DNA from 2 places in the Mesorhizobium sp. P5_C1 genome. Region 1 is predicted to be linked to the other one. Evidence: predicted binding sites of a transcription regulator. Region 1 holds the regulator's gene; the other holds the start of a gene.
What was found. Region 1 encodes PhoB, which activates phosphate uptake and scavenging genes when phosphate is short. Its sites were predicted from a motif close to TGTCATNNANCTGTCAT; they were not measured.
Positions count from the first base shown of each region.

Region 1 (5,775 bases):
TGGCGGTTGAGCTGCTCGCCGGCATCCCCTCGATTATCTACGGCATCTGGGGCCTGTTCGTGCTGGCGCCCTTCCTGCAGACGACCGTGCAGCCCTTCATCATCAACGTGTTCCATGGCATTCCCGGCCTCAACAGCCTGTTTGCCGGTCCGCCCTACGGCATCGGCCTTTTGACGTCGTCGCTGATCCTTGCCATCATGGTGCTGCCGTTCATCACCTCGATCACCAAGGACGTCTTCGACACGGTGCCGCCGGTGCTGAAAGAGTCCGCCTACGGCATCGGCTGCACGACCTGGGAAGTGACCCGCCGCGTGGTCATTCCCTACACAAGGATCGGCATCATGGGCGGCGTCATGCTCGGCCTCGGCCGCGCGCTCGGCGAAACCATGGCAGTGACCTTCGTCATCGGCAACGCGCACCGCATCAGCACCTCGCTGTTCGCGCCGGCAACGACGATCTCCGCGACCATCGCCAACGAATTCACCGAAGCCGTCGGCGATCTCTACACCTCTTCGCTGGTGGCGCTCGGCCTGATCCTGTTCGTCATCACCTTCCTGATCCTCGCCATCGCACGCTACATGCTGATGCGCATTGACGCCCGCACGGGAGCCTGACCGATGTCGACAGCCACATCGCTTCATCAGAGCCGCAAGAGGAAGAATTCCGTGATGATGACGCTGTGCGTCGCCGCCGCGGGCATCGGACTTGCCTGGCTGGCGCTCATCCTCGGCGCGCTGCTCTACAAGGGCCTGTCCGGCGTCAATCTTGCGGTGTTCACGCAAATGACGCCGCCGCCCGGCGATGCCGGCGGCCTGCTTAACGCCATCTACGGCAGCATCGTGATGACCATTATCGGCGTCGTCGTCGGTACACCGATCGGCGTGCTGGCAGGCACCTACATGGCCGAATACGGACGCTTTTCGAAGCTCACCACCGTGGTGCGCTTCATCAACGACATCCTTTTGTCGGCGCCCTCGATCATCATCGGCCTTTTCGTCTACGAACTGATGGTCCGGCCGATGGGGCATTTCTCGGCGATCGCCRGCGCTGTCGCGCTTGCTATCCTGGTCATCCCGGTCGTCGTTCGCACCACCGAGGACATGCTCAACCTGGTGCCGAACGCGTTGCGCGAGGCCGGCACCGCGATCGGCGCGCCGCGCTGGGTGGTCATCAAGTCGGTCGCTTACCGCGCCGCCCTTTCCGGCATCGTCACCGGCATATTGCTGTCGATCGCCCGTATCTCCGGCGAGACGGCGCCACTACTCTTTACGGCGCTCAACAACCAGTTCTGGTCGAGCAATCTCAACGCGCCGATGGCCAGCCTGCCTGTGACCATCTTCCAGTTCGCTCTCAGCCCTTACGAGGAATGGCAGCAACTGGCCTGGACCGGTGCACTCATCATCACATTGACGGTTCTCGCGCTCAGCATCTTTGCTCGCAGCCTGACCGGACGCAGAGAGGACAAATGAGCCAGATGTTGTCTCCAGACATGACGATCGCCGCCGAGGCAATTGCCGGCAAGGCCAAGATCGAGGTCAAGAACCTCAACTTCTACTACGGCCAGAGCAAGGCGCTGAAGGACATCACGCTGTCGCTGCCCGAGCGCAGCGTCACCGCCTTCATCGGACCTTCGGGCTGCGGGAAGTCGACGCTGCTGCGCGTCTTCAACCGCATCTACGAGCTCTATCCCAAGCAGACCGCCGAGGGCCAGGTGCTGCTCGACGGCCAGAACGTTCTCGACCGCTCGCAGGACCTTAACCTGCTGCGGACCAAGATCGGGATGGTGTTTCAGAAGCCAACGCCGTTCCCGATGTCGATCTATGAAAACATCGCCTTCGGCGTCAGGCTCTACGAGAAGATCAGCAAGTCCGAGATGGACGGCCGTGTCGAGCAGGCGCTGAAGCGCGCCGCACTGTGGACCGAAGTCAAGGACAAGCTCAACGCCAGCGGCCTCAGCCTCTCCGGCGGCCAGCAGCAGCGACTCTGCATCGCCCGCACCGTGGCGGTGAAGCCGGAAGTCATCCTGCTCGACGAGCCGGCCTCTGCGCTTGACCCGCTGTCGACCGCCAAGATCGAAGAGCTGATCGACGAGTTGCAAGCCGACTACACGATCGTCATCGTCACCCACAACATGCAGCAGGCGGCGCGCGTGTCGAAGCAGACGGCCTTCATGTATCTGGGCGAACTGGTCGAGTTCGACCGCACCGAGAAGATCTTCACGTCGCCCCGCGAGAAGCGCACGCAGGACTACATCACCGGCCGCTTCGGCTGAGCTCAGGCATACGAGGACTAAGATCATGGGCGAACACACAGTCGCTTCTTTCGACGAGGATCTCGGACAGATCAGCAGGCTGATCCGCGACATGGGCGACCTCGCCGGCTCGATGGTCGGCGGCGCCACCAAGGCGCTGTTGAATTCCGACAACGCCCTGGCGCAGCGCGTCGTCTCCGACGATGCGATCATGGACGCGCGCCAGCGCGAGCTCGACGACCGCGCCATCACACTGATCGCCAAGCGTCAGCCGATGGCCGACGATCTGCGTCATGTCGTCGGTTCGATCCGCATGGCCGGCGACCTCGAGCGCATTGGCGACCTTGCCAAGAACATCGCCAAGCGCGTCGGCACCGTCGGCCTCAGCGTCACCCCGCGCGACCTGTCGCACTCCATCGACGCAATGGCGCAGCTGGTGCTGATCCAGGTGCAGGGCGTCATCGAGGAATATACGGCGCGCGACGCCGCGGCGCTGGCGAAGCTGCGCGCCGACGACGAGCGCATCGACGTCAAGTACACCTCGGTGTTCCGCGAACTCCTGACCTACATGATGGAAGACCCGCGCAACATCACCGCCTGCACGCATCTTTTGTTCTGCGCCAAGAACCTCGAACGCATCGGCGATCACGTCACCAACATCGCGGAAAATGCGTATTATGTTTTGACCGGTACGCAGCTGCCCGCCAATCGTCCGAAGCAGGACGAGACGGCGATGTCCGCGCCGGCGGCATGACGGCAGGGGTGACCAGTCGATGATCGCGCCACGCATCATGGTGGTGGAGGACGAGGAGCCGCTTGGCGTGCTCCTGCGCTACAATCTCGAGTCCGAGGGATACCAGGTCGAGGTGGTGACGCGCGGCGACGAGGCCGAAATCCGCCTCCAGGAAAACGTGCCTGACCTGCTGGTGCTCGACTGGATGGTGCCAGCAGTGTCCGGCATCGAACTCTGTCGCCGGCTAAGAATGCGTCCCGAGACCGAGCGGCTGCCGATCATCATGCTGACCGCGCGTGGCGAGGAAAGCGATCGTGTGCGCGGCCTCTCGACCGGCGCCGACGACTATCTGGTCAAGCCGTTCTCGACGCCCGAGTTCATGGCTAGGGTCAAGGCGCTGTTGCGCCGCGCCAAGCCGGAAGTGCTGTCCAGCGTGCTCAAGGTCGGCGACATCGTGCTCGATCGTGAATCGCACAGGGTCTATCGCAAGAAGAGCGAGATCCGGCTCGGACCGACCGAATTCCGCCTGCTCGAATTCATGATGCGCCATCCCGGCCGCGTGTTCTCGCGCAGCCAGCTGCTCGACAATGTCTGGGGCGAGACGATCTACATCGACGAACGCACGGTCGACGTGCATGTCGGCCGGCTGCGCAAGGCGGTCAACAATGGCCGCATGCCCGATGTCATCCGCACCATTCGTGGGGCGGGCTACGCAATCCGGGAAGATTAGGGATCTGCTGATATTCAGGTGATGCCGGCCTGCGAACGGCAGTCTCCTGCGCTTCCGGTACTCACGGATCCAAATGTCCGCTCCGTTCCGGTTCTCGGAACCCGCCATTCTCGACTCGGCCTAACCTGAATCTCAACGCATCCCGGCGCGTTATTCACGCAACGTTCTTGCCACCGAGGCCGGATCTCGCCTGCGTGCCGGGCGCGAAAATCTCCTGGTCTACGAAGGTCAGTGCCCGTGTGGCGCAGCCTTCGCGGATCAGTGGCAGTTCGTTCGGTTCGGTGTCGAAGGAAATCGATTGCGAATGCTGGCCGCCGGCGGTCTGGGCAATCGCCTCGCGCAATGCCGGCTCGATCAGGTCGAAGGCGGCGGCGCTGACGCCGACCATGGCGACGGGCGCCGGGTCGATCAGCGCGAACAGGCTGCCGAGACCGTAGCCGAGTGCCTCGCCGGCCTTGCGATAGGCCTCGCGCTCGGGTCCATCCCTCTCGCGGGCCGCGGTCGCCAGCGCGCGCATGTCGGCATCACTGACATCGGCGACCGGTTCCGCGTCCTCACTCATCTGCCTTGCGTTGCGCCAGATGGCGTAGTTGCCGGCATAGGCCTCGACGCAGCCGCGCCGCCCGCAGCGGCACAGCGCGCCGTGCGGCCGATGGATCATATGGCCGAACTCGCCGCCCGAGGAATGAGTGCCGGTGAACAGCTCGCCCTTCAGCACCAGGCCCATGCCGATGCCGTGCGACAACAGGATGGCGATGAAGTCGTCGCGGTAGCGCTCGGGGTCGCGCCAGCGCAACGCTATCGCCATCATATTGCAGTCGTTCTCCATGGTGGCGGGGATGCCGAACTCGTCCTCGAGTATGTCGGCGAAGGCGATATCGGTGTGCGGCGTGATCGGCGACCACAGCATGGCGCGGGCACGCGTGTCAGTGATGCCCTGGATCGCCAGCGCGATGCGGGCGACACTGCGGACGTCGAGGTCGGGGTCTTCGAGACGACGCCGTACGATGGCAACGCATTCACCGACCAGCGCGTCGCGCGACATGGTCAGCGTGTCCAGCCGGCGCTGTTCCTCGGCGATCACCTGGCCGGCATAGTCGATGACGGCGACCGAGAGGAAGTTCAGCGACAGCACCACGGTCATCACCGCCGCCGCTTCCGGATTGAGGCCGAGGCCGACCTGCGGCCGGCCCCGTTTGAGCGAGCCGGCCTCGCTCGGCTTGCTCTCAGTCAGGATGCCTTCGCCGATGAGGTCGGAGGAGATCGCCGATATGGTCGAATGGCTGAGGCCCGTGGTCGCGGCGATCTCGGTGCGGGACGGCTGTCCGGCGCGGCGCACGGCCGCAATCACCATCGCCCGGTTGCGGCGGCGCAGATCGTCGTGGCGGATTCCGACCGACATGCTTTTTCACATCCTCCCGGTCGCTGCAGCCTTTCGTGCCTCCCGAAGGCCATCAGCGAAGCCTGAAAGCGCGACGCGCTTCAGGTACTTGTTCCTGCACGTGTCGTTGCCCCAAAACCGCTGCGCACTTTTGGGGCGACATGCGCCAAGCCAAATTCTGGCAGAACCCTACCATCATGTCATTATTTATTCCGGAGCTCGAAAAAAACTCGGAGAGACGTCAAAATCCATCAGAATCGATGTTGACAGCGTTCGGGCGTTGGATCACTATTTTTTCGAGGCTCGAAAAAATAGAGCCTCTGTGCCGGCCTACGGGTCAGTTTGGTCGCGCCATACGCGGCGCAGGGAGGATATTATGAAAAAATTCACAGCCGCCATCCTGGCGGGTGTCGCCATGTCGCTGACGCTGGTGTCGGTCGCGCAGGCGAAGGACAAGGTCATCGGCGTTTCGTGGTCCAACTTCCAGGAAGAGCGTTGGAAGACCGACGAAGCGGCGATGAAGAAGGCCATCGAGGCGGCTGGTGACAAATACATTTCCGCTGATGCGCAGTCCAATCCGGGCAAGCAGCTCACCGACGTCGAGAGCCTGATTTCGCAGGGCGCCAACGCGCTGATCATCCTGGCGCAGGATGCCTCGGCCATCGGCCCGGCGGTGCAGA
Region 1 covers NZ_JBFULQ010000082.1:7,610-13,384, reverse strand. Annotated here, with positions in the region: gene pstC (phosphate ABC transporter permease subunit PstC) at 1-614, shown strand, start outside; gene pstA (phosphate ABC transporter permease PstA) at 618-1,469, shown strand; gene pstB (phosphate ABC transporter ATP-binding protein PstB) at 1,466-2,272, shown strand; gene phoU (phosphate signaling complex protein PhoU) at 2,298-3,005, shown strand; gene phoB (phosphate regulon transcriptional regulator PhoB) at 3,025-3,714, shown strand; gene ACXJ7R_RS09600 (ROK family protein) at 3,869-5,116, opposite strand; gene xylF (D-xylose ABC transporter substrate-binding protein) at 5,472-5,775, shown strand, end outside.

Region 2 (4,621 bases), on a different contig from region 1:
TGTGGTGCCGGCGATACGGGAATTCGCCCGCGACGGCGTGATCCTGGCTAATGGCAGCCTGATCCATCCCGACATCGTCATTGCCGCGACAGGCTACCGCACCGGCCTGGAGCCCATGGTCGGCAAGCTCGGCGTCCTCGACAAAAAGGGCGTTCCGCTCTTCAACGGCGGGCAAGCCGATCCAAAATTGCCCGGCCTGTGGTTCACCGGCATGCGGCCGAGCATTCGCGGCTGCTTCGCCAATGCCGGCATCATGGCCAAGGCGATCACCAAACGGATTGCCAGTTCCGCTGGCACCTCCGACCAATCCGGCGCTTCACGCTGACTTGGGCTCAAGCCTCCGGAAGCCGACAGCCTCGATCAGCATGTCCTCTTCCACCATGCCGGCATTGTGCAGCGCCAGCAGGGTGAGAGCCAGTTCGCGAGCCTCGGCCGATTCGGGATGCGCTTCGCGGCGCCGGCAGGCTTCGTCGAACACACGTTGCAAGGTGGCGACTTCGGCAGGTTTGAGCAGGCCACGGTCATAAACGGACTTCGGCATGGCAATCTCCTGGTAAAGACCTAGGGCTCCATGTGCAAATTGCCAATCTTTCCCGTGGCTTGAATGATTGACGCAAAAAAGGAGGGGCTTCGGCTCGCCGAAACCCCTCCCTGAGATTGCGGTGCTTGATATTATACCGCGATCTTGCCGCCGCCCTGTCTGGTGATGGCGACGACCGCCGGCCGCACCGGCATGTCGGGCTTGAAGTCGGGCCAGCGCGTCGACAGGTCCTCATAGTAGGATGGGCGGCCGAACGCTTCCCAGTCCTCGCCGCCGTCACCCGGATGCTGGACGGCGACAAAGGCGGTCTGATCGTCAGGGGCGAACAGCGGACCACACATTTCGGCGCCGATCGGCACGCGGAAGAACAGTTTCGAGGTTGCCCGCGCCGAGCCTTCGGTGTCGACCGCCCACAGTCCATCGGTGCGGCCGGTGGTCTTTGGGCTCTGGCCGTCGGTGGCGACCCACAGGCGTCCGGCTGAATCGACCGCGCAATTGTCGGGCATGCCGAACCAGCCATTGGCCGTCGTCGCCGTCGAGAAGGTGGCGCCGACATCGGCCACCGCCGGATCGCCGCATTTCAAAAGCACTTCCCACTTGCCCTTGGTGGCAGTGAAATCGCCGCCGTCCTCGGCGATCTCGATGATGTGGCCGAAAGCGTTTTCGGCGCGCGGGTTGGCGGCATCGACCTGGTCTGCCTTGCGCTTCGAATTGTTGGTCAGCATGACATAGACCTTGCCGTTGACGGCATTGGGCTGGATGTCCTCTGGGCGGTCCATCTTGGTGGCGCCGAGCAGGTCGGCGGCGCGTCGTGTCTCGATCAGCACGTCGGCCTGGCTTGCAAAGCCGTTTTCGGCGGTCAACGGTCCCTGGCCGAAGACGATCGGCAGCCATTCGACGGAGCCGTCTTCGACGAACTTGGCGACATGCAGCGTGCCGTCGTCGAGCAGATCCTTGTTCGCCGCGAGGTCATTGGGATTGAACTTACCGCTGGTGACGAACTTGTAGGCATAGTCGAAGCGCTCGTCGTCGCCGAGATAGAAGACGACACGGCCATCCTTGGCGACGATCGATTCGGCGCCCTCGTGCTTGAAGCGGCCCATAGCGGTGCGCTTCCTCGGCGTCGAGGTCGGATCGTTGACATCGACCTCGACGATCCAGCCGAAGCGGTTGGCCTCGTTCGGCTCCTTGGCCAGGTCGAAGCGGTCATAGTGCGCCGCCCATTCATAGGCGCCTTCGGGAATGCCGAGGCGCTTGTAGTTGGCGGCTTCCTTGTGGCCCTCGGGCAATTCGCCGGAGAAATAGCCGTGGATGTTCTCCTCGGCCATCACATAGGTGCCCCACGGCGTGACGCCGCCGGCGCAATTGTTGAAGGTGCCCAAAACCTTCGTGCCGGACGGGTCGGCATTAGTCTTGACGCGGTCATGGCCGGCAACCGGGCCGGACAGCGCCATTTCGGTGTTGGAAGTAATGCGGCGGTTGAGCCTGCCGTCGCGCACGACTTGCCATTTGCCGCCGTCCTTGCGGATCTCGACGATGGTACCGCCATGCGCCGCCATCTCGACATCGACCTGTTCCTTGCTGAGCGGCGCGACGTCGGCCGACTTCTTGCCGTCCTTSTCGACGATCTTGACGATGCCCGGGAACATCAGATGCGGGTTGGTGTATTCGTGGTTGACGACCAGCAGGCCGTGTTCGGCCGAACCGTCGATCGCGATGTAGCCGACATAGTCGTTGTTGTAGCCGAACTGTTTCGCCTGCGCCTGCGCCGATTGCTTGGTCGGGTCGAACTCCGGCGAATCGGCAAACACCGGATCGCCCCAGCGCAACAGCACATCGGCATCGTAGCCCGGCGCGACATGGTGCTTGTCGTCGATGCCGGCCTCCAGCTCGTCGAACGCGAAGGCGGAGCCTTCGGCGGCCCGGGCCTGGTCGGCGCTGACCAGCGCCAGCGGGCTGACGGTGGCGGCGATCGCCGAGACGGCCAGCGAGCCTTTCAGGAAACCACGGCGCGAGAACCGCGCGGCGATGATCTCGCCCATGGTGCGGTTGTCGGTGGGATTGGTGGCCGGTCCGGCGTTTTCTTCGAGCAGGCTGGTGCGGAATTTGGCGTCGGGGGAGCGATGTTCGGTCATCTGGCTTGCCTCTGGCTTTGCGGGTGGCTGGAGCGTGTTGCCTCTTCAACCCCCTTATAGTCACCTGATCACATTTTCGTGACATCAAAAGCCTTTCAGCCGCGACAGCATTCTGAGACGTCGGCTAAGCACTCTGCGAGCAGCATGTAACACTGGGACAAAGGTCCCTTGTCAGGTCCGGCAAAGGTCCCTTGGCGGCACCGCATCGGTCGTGGGCCGGTTACGCGAGGCCGCCATGTCGGCGATGGTGGGTCCCTTGCGAAAACGCCGGCGGTGAAATCCGCCTGCCTGATCGATGAGGAGACTAGGATGCGCAGATCGATTGCGAGCCGCTGTTGCTGGCTGGCGCTGAGGGCGACCTCGGCACTGGCGCTGGCCATCGCCCCCTATCAACTCGCTTTCCACAGCTCTGGTCCCGGCATCGTTGCCGCAAGCGCGCATGCCAAGGATGGCGGACATGGCAGTGGCGGTGGAGGTGGCGGCGGAAACGGCAGCGGCGGGAGTGGCGCGAGCGGCAACAGCAGCAACGGAAACGGAAACGCTGGCGGAGACAATGGTGCCGGCGACGATCACGGCGCAGCCGGCAATTCCGGGGTCGGCAAGGGTCACGACGACGATGGAGATCACGTCAACGCGAAAACCGGTGACAAGGTCGAAGTAGACGGCAACAAGATCGAGGTCGAGCATCCCGACGGCATCACGGAAGAGATCGAGAACGGCCGTTTCCAGATGAAGGATGCAGTCGGCCGCACGATTGTCGAGCGTCCGGCGACGGCAAACGACATCAGTCGACTTCGGGCCTTGTGAAGCAGAAGGCCCTGTGAGGCAGGTCAACCGGGGAACGACCAGTTTGACAAGTCACCTCCGCCGCCCCCGGCGGAGGTGACTTGATGTTCGGCGGCATCAGGTAAGCCAGCTTCCAGTCGGCGATGGCGGTCGCCGCCGTCCATACAAGGTATATATTAGCACAAGCTTGGGACTTTAGTCCAATCTTGCGCTTGCAAAGGTCCTGGGTGACAAGCGCAACGGTCGGATACGGCTTTCGGGTATCTTTTCTTTCGGCGATGCTGGTGCAACTCCAACGTCGACGGTGGCACGCCAGCTCAATCGACGGAGATCACCATGCATAGATCGATCACGACCCGTTGTTGCCGGCTGGCGCTCAGATCGGCGGCCGCGCTGGCGCTGACCATCGCTCCCTATCAGATTGACCTCCACGGCTCCGCTCCTGGAATCCACGCCGCTAGCGCACAGGCCGGCAAGGGTGGCGGCGGCAATGGCGGTGGCGGTGGCGGTGGCGGTGGTAATGGTGGAGGCGGCGGCGGAAACGGTGGCAACAGCGGCGGCAATGGAAACGGCAACAGTGGCAATAGCGGCGGTAACGGTAACGGAAACAGCGGCAATAGCAGCGGTAACGGAAACAACGGCGCCGGCGACGGAAACGGCAAAGGAAATAGCGGAACCGCCAGCGGCAACTCCAAATCCGACCAGGGGCAGAACGAAAATGGCAACGGTCGCCATGTCAACGCCAAGACCGGTGACGAGGTCGACGTGGAGGGCAAGACGATCACGGTTCAGCATCCCGACGGCATAATGGAAAAGATCGAGAATGGCCGTTTCAGGATGGAGGATTCGCTCGGGCGCACGATCATCGATCGCGGAGCCACGCCGGCGGATGTCAGCCGCCTCAAAGCGTTGTGAAGTTGGCCAACAGGCAACGGCCGGCTTCACACGTCACCTCCGCCGCCCCCGGCGGAGGTGACCTCTCTTTTGCCACCCGGTTTCCGGCTGATGTGTGTCGCCCAGAAGCAGAGGCAACGACAAAGACTTAAAGCGCGCCTGATAGAGCTGTTCGGCATTTCCGTGAAACGGTGAGCCGCGCTCGGGATGGCCGAAGCCTCTACGAATGGTTCCGGTCCCGGTCGCGCGACTCACGCATCATCAA
Region 2 covers NZ_JBFULQ010000059.1:894-5,514, reverse strand. Annotated here, with positions in the region: gene ACXJ7R_RS07620 (flavin-containing monooxygenase) at 1-325, shown strand, start outside; gene ACXJ7R_RS07615 (hypothetical protein) at 317-541, opposite strand; gene ACXJ7R_RS07610 (PhoX family protein) at 673-2,676, opposite strand; gene ACXJ7R_RS07605 (hypothetical protein) at 2,986-3,483, shown strand; gene ACXJ7R_RS07600 (hypothetical protein) at 3,799-4,377, shown strand; gene ACXJ7R_RS07595 (response regulator) at 4,577-4,621, opposite strand, start outside.
Region 2: the regulator PhoB is predicted to act here: its motif matches at 2,744-2,760, upstream of ACXJ7R_RS07610 (PhoX family protein).